DNA from 2 places in the Pseudomonas sp. FP2335 genome. Region 2 is predicted to be linked to the other one. Evidence: predicted binding sites of a transcription regulator. Region 2 holds the regulator's gene; the other holds the start of a gene.

The links. Region 2 encodes sigma-54, which starts transcription at its own class of promoters, with help from an activator protein. Its sites were predicted from a motif close to ANTGGCATNNANNTTGCTNT; they were not measured.
Region 1: a site for sigma-54 is predicted at 2,065-2,084, ahead of PSH81_RS19995 (CmpA/NrtA family ABC transporter substrate-binding protein). Genes of this name have one in related genera too.

Annotation. Positions count from the first base shown of each region.
Region 1 is NZ_CP117437.1:4,463,120-4,467,501, forward strand. Features, by position in the region: gene PSH81_RS19975 (transglycosylase SLT domain-containing protein) at 1-292, opposite strand, end outside; gene PSH81_RS19980 (winged helix-turn-helix domain-containing protein) at 285-671, opposite strand; gene PSH81_RS19985 (FliM/FliN family flagellar motor switch protein) at 838-1,053, opposite strand; gene PSH81_RS19990 (secretin N-terminal domain-containing protein) at 1,068-1,961, opposite strand; gene PSH81_RS19995 (CmpA/NrtA family ABC transporter substrate-binding protein) at 2,212-3,438, shown strand; gene PSH81_RS20000 (ANTAR domain-containing response regulator) at 3,452-4,027, shown strand; gene PSH81_RS20005 (NarK/NasA family nitrate transporter) at 4,239-4,382, shown strand, end outside.
Region 2 is NZ_CP117437.1:1,049,097-1,053,478, reverse strand. Features, by position in the region: gene lptA (lipopolysaccharide transport periplasmic protein LptA) at 1-482, shown strand, start outside; gene lptB (LPS export ABC transporter ATP-binding protein) at 482-1,207, shown strand; gene PSH81_RS04510 (RNA polymerase factor sigma-54) at 1,392-2,885, shown strand; gene hpf (ribosome hibernation-promoting factor, HPF/YfiA family) at 2,961-3,266, shown strand; gene ptsN (PTS IIA-like nitrogen regulatory protein PtsN) at 3,279-3,743, shown strand; gene rapZ (RNase adapter RapZ) at 3,746-4,382, shown strand, end outside.

The sequences.
Region 1 (4,382 bases), 2.7 Mb from region 2:
CCTCTACCGACAGACACGGCTCGCTCAACAGCCTCTCTTCGGTAATGCCCTGGTTGAGCAATCGCGGCAAATGAATGCTGTTGATCTGCATCAGGCCGATGTCTCGCGTGCCATTGCGATTGGCGGTGTTGATCGCGCTGGCGCGGTAGCCTGACTCTACTGCCGCGATGGCCTGCAGCAACTCCGGCTCAATATCATAACGGCTGGCCACTTCGTCCCAGCAGTACGCCAGTGCCGGGGTGCTGCCCATCAATAGGCTCAGCAACAACCCTTTGCTCCACACCTTAACCATTGCTCACCTGCCCACACACCGAACACACATACGCGACCGGCGCGGGATCATCCGCCCCGGTCCGCACCTCGCAGGTAAAGCGATAGCCCCTGCCATAGATCGTCTTGATAAAGCCCTTGTCGCCCTTCAAGTGCTTGCGCAGCGAGTAGATGCAACGCGTCAGTGATTCCTCGGCCACCTCGCCACGAGGCCAGGCCAGCTCCAGCAAACGATCCTTGGTCATCAGCGTGCCGGCCGAGGCCAGCAGCAACCGCAGGACCTGCCCCTCTTTGGGCGGCAACTGAATGTCCACCTCCCCGCTGGTCAAACGGCCATCGCCATGCAAGGTCCAGCGGGCAAAGACGAGGGGCGCCGTCGATTCATCAATCACGACAGCCATACGTACCTCTGCATCCAACTACTGACATTGAGTTCCCTATTTTCCTGTACCGACTCACCCGCCAACCGCATGACTATAAAAAAACGTCCTACACCTCGCGCCAGGACAAAACCCATTCATCCCGCGATTTTCGGAAGCGTGCCTTAGGACAATTCCTTGCGCGGCCCTACCGACCTAGCCACTCCTGGTAGATCTCATGCAGCTCAACCCCTAACCGATCCTCCAACTGCACCAGCTCGCCCAACGCCATTAAATGGCCGTTAACCCGAACTTCGACGCAGCGGGTGACGCCCGGTGCCAAGGGCAACACCTTCCCCACGTCGAACGCAGCCAGGCGCTTGCGACTGATCAGTTGCTCCTGCAGAAGTATTTCCAGGTGCATGGGAAAACGCCTATTCATTGAGAGATTTCGCGACCCGGCCGCATAAATGCACGTTGCACACGCTTGGACTGCTCGGCACTCAGCAGCGGTGGCACAGCATTGTCGGCCTGCCACAATGCGGCATCATCCGGCGGTTTGAAGACATCCAACTCCGCCACCCACTTCTTGATCAGTGTCACCTGGGCGGGCTTGCCCTTGATCAGCAAGCTGTTGGTATCGGGGTAGGCAATCAGCGCAAGACGGGCGTCAGCCGGCGCGCCCTTGCGCTCCTTGGCGAGGCGGGCCTCGATCAGCGAAACCATCCCCGGCACCGTAATCGTGTTTGCGCCCGCCCCGTAACGGCGATCCGCCACGTCACGGTTGAACACCTGCACCACACCAAACGCCGCTGCGGGCTCGGCTGGTTTGCGGTCCATCAGTTGTGCCAGGCGCAGTACCCGGTCCACATAGCTTGGCGGGCCCGACACGTAGAACGTACGCGCTCCGCTTGCACGCAGCGGATAACGCGATTCATCAAGCCCGGTACGCCCCATCAGGCTGCGCAGCCGGGCGACGGAAATGTAGCGGAGCGCCACCGCCGAGCTGCGCGCTTCACCAGCGTCATAGAGGTACACCACGCGCCCGTGGCTGTACCAGATCAACCCTTCGCGCTCGGCCAGCAGTTCCAGGACCTGTTGCGGGGTCTCGAAATCGAATACGCCACTGACCTGCCGACGAGCGGCTTGAGGACTGACCACCACCGGCAAGCCCAGGGGCACGGAAAGCGCAGTAAAAAACCTGCGCAGGCTTTGTTCCTGCGCCAGATAGGGCTCACCCCGGGCAAACGAGGAGCCCACTAACAACGCAACGCACAACAACCAGTTGCACAGCCGGTGGCGGGTCATGCTTGCACGGGAATCAGTCTGCACCTTGGGGTTTCCTGGGCGGCCGGGCGTAAAGAAACGGCCATACTGAAAGGCACTCAGCTTTCAATCTTGACGGAAAGCTGACGGCAAGTGACCTCCACCGCCCCGTGGCATGTGCATTGCTTTGCACTGTGCATCAGAGCGCGCGCCAACGAAGGCGCAGGCTTACGGACAAAGGCGTCGTTACCTTGCAAGGGCCTCTATCGCCACCCGAGGGAACGACGCTTTTTTTTGAGAGAAAAGGCAGGTGTTGATGAACGAACCGGTAGACTACAGCCCGACCCGCAATGCGCTGGCCTGGGTCAATGGCAGTGACGCCCCGGAAAGAAGCAGCCTGGACCTCGGCTTCATGGCCTTGAGCGATTGCGCCTCGCTGGTCGTCGCCGCCACCCAGGGCTTCGCCCAACCTTATGGCCTGACACTCAACCTCAAGCGCCAGGCGTCCTGGGCCAACCTGCGCGACAAACTGGTCAGCGGTGAACTGGACGCCGCCCACAGCTTGTACGGGCTGATCTACGCGGTGCACCTGGGCATCGGCGGTGTAGCGCCGACCGACATGGCGGTGCTGATGGGCCTGAACCAGAACGGCCAGAGCATCAACCTGTCCCACGGCCTGCAACAGCAAGGAGTGGTCACTCCTGAGGCGCTGGATCGCCACGTGCACCAAAGCCGCACAAAACTGACCTTTGCCCAGACGTTTCCCACAGGCACCCACGCCATGTGGCTGTATTACTGGCTGGCGAGCCAGGGCATTCATCCGCTACGGGATGTCGATAGCGTGGTGGTCCCACCGCCGCAAATGGTCGCGCATCTGCAAGCCGGGCGTATCGACGGTTTCTGTGTCGGCGAACCCTGGTCCGCCAGCGCGGTGAAGCAGAACCAGGGCTTTACGATGGCGACTACCCAGGCGATCTGGCCGGATCATCCGGAAAAAGTCCTTGGCTGCACCCAGGCGTTCGTCGACCAATACCCCAACACCGCCCGCGTACTGGTGATGGCGATCCTTGAAGCCAGCCGCTTCATTGAACAGAGCCAGGAAAACCGTCGCTCCACCGCGCAATTGCTCAGTGCCCGCGACTACCTCGACGCGCCGCTCGACTGCATCGAACCGCGCCTGCTCGGCACCTACGACGACGGCCTCGGCAACCACTGGCAAGACCCCCATGCCCTGCGTTTTTTTGCCGAAGGCGCGGTGAACCTGCCGTATCTCTCCGACGGCATGTGGTTCATGACTCAATTCCGTCGCTGGGGCCTGTTGCGCGACGACCCGGACTATCTGGATGTTGCCCGCCAGGTCCAGCAACTAGCGCTCTATCGCGACGCCGCCAGCGCCGTTGGCCTCAGCACGACAGCCGCAGACATGCGCAGCAGCCAACTGATCGACGGCAAGATCTGGGACGGCCATGACCCCGCCGCCTACGCGCGCAGTTTCCGCCTGCACGCAATGACCGATCCCACAAGCCGCCAGGCCTTGCGCTGACAGGAAGAACGATATGCTGCGAATCCTGTTGATCAACGACACCCCGCGTAAGGTCGGCCGACTCAAGGCCGCGCTGATCGAGGCCGGTTTCGAGGTGATCGATGAGTCAGGCCTGACCATCGACCTGCCCGCGCGCGTCGAAACGGTGCGTCCGGACGTGATCCTGATCGATACCGAGTCACCCGGGCGCGATGTGATGGAACAAGTGGTGCTGGTCAGCCGCGACCAGCCCCGGCCCATTGTGATGTTTACCGACGAACATGACCCAGATGTGATGCGCCAGGCGATCAAATCCGGCGTCAGCGCCTACATCGTCGAAGGCATCCAGGCCCAACGCCTGCAACCGATCCTCGACGTGGCCATGGCGCGCTTCGAGAGTGACCAGGCCCTGCGCGCCCAGCTGCAGGCCCGCGACCAGCAGTTGGCCGAGCGCAAGCGCATCGAACTGGCCAAGGGCATGCTGATGAAAATGAAGGCCTGCAATGAGGAAGAGGCCTACACCCTGATGCGCCGCCAGGCCATGAGTCGCCAGCAGAAACTGATCCAGGTGGCGGAGCAGATTATCGCCATGAGCGAGTTGCTCGGCTGATCTGGCGCAGCTCTTGCTAAAGGATCTTCACAGGTAGCCAACGGCGGTTGCCCCTCCACGACAAAGACGTCGCACATCCGGTTTGCCCCTCGCGAACCCGGTGGCGGCGTTTTTGCGTTTTGGCCCCAGTGCATGGGGCCGGTGGGGCGGCCTTAGCCGGCTGTTCCATCACCAGGCCTTCTTACAAGACTTCCAACCGTTGAGGTGCGTGATGAAATCAAGCTTCTGGAAATCCGGGCACACCCCGACCCTGTTTGCCGCATTCCTGTATTTCGATTTGAGCTTCATGGTCTGGTATCTGTTGGGCCCGCTGGCGATTCAGATTGCCGCCGACCTGCACCTGACCACTCAACAA
Region 2 (4,382 bases):
GAAGCGTGAGCGCCTGGGCTCTGCCGAACGATAGCCAGCAACCGATCCACATTTCGGCTGACGATGCGCAACTGGACGACAAGCAAGGCGTCGCCACCTACACCGGCGGCGTGATCATCACCCAGGGCTCGATGAAGATCACCGGCAACACGGTGACCTTGACGCGTACCGCCAATGGCGACATTGACGTGGTGACTTCGGTGGGCAACCTGGCTTACTTCGAGCAGAAGCAGTCGCCGACCGACAGCGGCCCGATGAAGGGCTACGGCAAGACCATCCAGTATCACGCCCAGCAGAACCGTATTGTCCTGATCGACCAGGCCAAGGTCCTCAGCCCGGACGGCAACTCCACGGAAGGTGAGAAAATCACCTATGACACCGTGAAACAGATCGCCAACGCCGGCCGCGCCAATGGTGCCAAGGTGACTGCGCCACGTCCGCGAATCGACATGGTTATCCAGCCGAAGAAGAAGGCCGAGTAATGGCAACCCTGAAAGCCCAGCATCTGGCCAAGGCCTATAAAAGCCGCCAGGTCGTGCGCGACGTCAGCCTGTCGATCGACAGCGGCCAGATCGTCGGCCTGCTCGGCCCCAACGGCGCCGGCAAGACCACCTGCTTCTACATGATCGTCGGCCTGGTCCAGGCGGATCAGGGTCGCGTCCTGATCGACGACCTGGATGTCAGCCACCAGCCAATGCACGGTCGTGCACGGGCCGGTATCGGCTATCTTCCGCAAGAAGCGTCGATCTTCCGCAAACTGTCGGTGGCCGACAACATCATGGCGATCCTCGAGACCCGCAAGGAACTCGACCGTGATGGCCGTCGCAAGGAGCTGGAAAGCCTGCTGCAGGAATTCCACATCAACCACATTCGCGACAACCTCGGCATGAGCCTGTCCGGCGGCGAGCGTCGTCGTGTGGAAATCGCCCGCGCCCTGGCCACTGCGCCGAAATTCATCCTGCTGGACGAACCGTTTGCCGGCGTCGACCCGATCTCGGTCGGCGACATCAAACAAATCATCCACCACCTGAAAGCCAAGGGCATCGGTGTATTGATCACCGACCACAACGTGCGTGAAACCCTCGACATCTGCGAAACCGCATATATCGTCAACGATGGCCAGCTGATTGCCGAAGGCGACGCCGCCACGATCCTGGCCAACGAATTGGTGAAGGAAGTCTACCTGGGTCACGAGTTCCGCCTGTAAACACCGTGGTGTCACGGCCGCTGCCAAGATGCGCGGGAGTCAATGAAAACCTCCGGATTTTTATTGTTACCGTGCTCTAGGCAAAGCCCCCGACATCAGGCATATAATTTGCTTATGTTTGGCGCTCACGCGCCCTGTCGTGGATGGCGCATTGCGCCGGCGAATAAGGTGTTAAGCCCCTGCCATGAAACCATCGCTAGTCCTGAGAATGGGCCAGCAGCTGACGATGACACCGCAGCTGCAACAGGCCATCCGCCTGCTCCAATTGTCGACCCTGGACCTGCAACAGGAAATCCAGGAGGCCCTGGAGTCCAACCCGATGCTCGAACGCCAGGAAGAAGGCGACGACTTCGATAACGCAGACCCGCTGGCCGACAACATCGAGCAAAAACCCAATTCCGACGTGCAGGAACCTTCCTATCAGGAAACCGCCCCAACGGTGGATAACCTGGAAGAAGGTGAATGGAACGAACGCATTCCTAACGAACTTCCCGTGGATACCGCCTGGGAAGACGTCTACCAGACCAGCGCCAGCAGCCTGCCCAGCAACGATGATGATGAGTGGGACTTCACCACCCGCACGTCCGCCGGTGAAAGCCTGCAGAGCCATCTGTTGTGGCAATTGAACCTCGCGCCGATGTCGGACACCGATCGCCTGATCGCTGTGACCCTGATCGACTGCATCAACAACCAGGGCTACCTGGACGAGACGCTTGAGGAGATCCTCGAAGCGTTCGACCCGGAACTGGACATCGAACTGGACGAGATCGAAGCCGTCCTGCACCGCATCCAACAGTTCGAACCCGCCGGCATCGGCGCCCGCACCCTCAGCGAATGCCTGTTGCTGCAATTGCGCCAACTGCCTGCCAAGACGCCTTGGCTCGTTGAAGCCCAGCGCTTGGTGACCGACTACATCGACTTGCTGGGTAGCCGCGACTACAGCCAGTTGATGCGCCGCATGAAACTCAAGGAAGACGACCTGCGCCAGGTGATCGAGCTGGTACAGAGCCTCAATCCGCGCCCGGGCTCGCAGATCGAGTCCAGCGAAGCCGAATACGTGGTGCCTGACGTCATCGTGCGCAAGGACAACGAACGCTGGCTGGTGGAGTTGAACCAGGAGTCGGTGCCACGCCTGCGGGTCAACCCGCAATACGCCGGCTTTGTACGCCGCGCCGATACCAGCGCCGACAACACCTTCATGCGCAACCAGTTGCAGGAGGCCCGCTGGTTCATCAAGAGCCTGCAAAGCCGCAACGAAACCCTGATGAAAGTCGCCACCCAGATCGTCGAGCACCAGCGCGGCTTCCTGGAATACGGCGACGAAGCGATGAAACCGTTGGTGCTGCATGACATCGCCGAAGCAGTCGGCATGCACGAATCGACGATTTCACGGGTGACCACGCAGAAATTCATGCATACCCCACGGGGTATTTATGAGCTGAAATACTTTTTCTCCAGCCACGTCAGCACCTCCGAAGGCGGCGAATGCTCGTCCACGGCGATCCGCGCGATCATCAAAAAACTGGTTGCCGCGGAAAATCAGAAAAAGCCATTGAGTGACAGTAAGATCGCTGGTTTACTGGAGGCACAAGGCATTCAGGTCGCCCGTCGAACCGTCGCCAAGTACCGCGAGTCCCTCGGGATCGCGCCTTCCAGCGAGCGTAAGCGTTTGATGTGACGGGCGGGCCATAGCGTTCCAGTGGTGGGTATTCCTGCCCACCGCTTTATGCACTGGCAACGAAGGAGAAGCTGTATGCAAGTCAACATCAGTGGACACCAACTGGAAGTGACCGAACCGCTGCGCGCCTATATCGGCGAAAAACTCAAAAGAATTGAGGGGCATTTCGACAAGATCACCAACGTGCAAGTCATCATGACTGTCGAAAAGCTGAAGCAGAAAATCGAAGCCACCTTGCGTATACCCGGCGGGGAAGTAGTCGCTAATGCCGAGCATTCAGATATGTATGCCGCCATTGACGACCTGACCGACAAGCTGGATCGCCAAATCAAAAAGCATAAGGAAAAGCAGCAGAGCCTCCTCCAGGGCACAGGCCGCTAACACTCCCCACCCATGATTCGACTTGAAACCATCCTGACCCCCGGCCGTTCCCTCGTGAACGCGCCGGGTGGCAGTAAAAAGAAAGCCCTTGAGCAAATTGCCAACCTGATCAGCCGCGAAGTGCCTGACCTGGAGATGCAAGATGTCTACGAGGCTCTGATTGCCCGTGAAAAACTCGGCTCCACCGGTTTTGGCAACGGCATCGCCATTCCCCACTGCCGCCTCAAAAGTTGTGAGGCACCTGTCAGCGCCCTGCTGCACCTGGACGCTCCCATCGATTTCGACGCCATCGACGGCGCCCCGGTCGACCTGCTGTTTGTTCTGCTGGTCCCGCAAGCCGCCACCGATGCGCACCTGGAACTGCTCCGGCAGATCGCCAGCATGCTCGACCGCAAGGAAGTACGCGACAAACTGCGCAGTGCCAGTAGCAATGAGGCGCTGTATCAGGTAGTCCTGGATGAACAGAACGGGCAGTAATCATGCGTTTGATCATCGTCAGCGGCCGTTCCGGCTCGGGTAAAAGCACCGCCCTCAACGTACTTGAGGACAGTGGCTTCTACTGCATCGACAACCTGCCCGCCGGCCTGCTGCCAGAGCTCGCGGAACGCGCGTTGATCCACACCGAGCTGGCGCAACCGCTGGTGGCCGTATCGATCGATGCCCGCAACCTGCCCAGCCACCTTGAGCGGTTCCCGCAACTGCTCGAGGAAGTTCGCGCCAAGCACATTCATTGCGATGTGCTGTACCTGGACGCCGACGAAGAGACCCTGCTAAAGCGCTTCTCTGAAACCCGTCGACGCCACCCCCTCAGCAGCCCCCATCGCTCCCTGGCAGAAGCCATCGAGGACGAAACCAAGTTGCTGGGGCCGATCATTGACCTCGCCGACCTCAAGATCAACACCACCGGGCTCAACCTGTACCAGTTGCGTGATGCCATCAAGCTGCGTCTGCTGAACCAGCCCGAGCCGGGTACGGCATTCCTCGTCGAGTCGTTTGGCTTCAAGCGCGGCATGCCGGTGGACGCCGACCTGGTGTTCGATGTGCGCTGCCTGCCCAACCCTTATTGGAAACCGGAACTGCGTGATCAGTCCGGGCTGGACCAACCTGTGGCTGAAT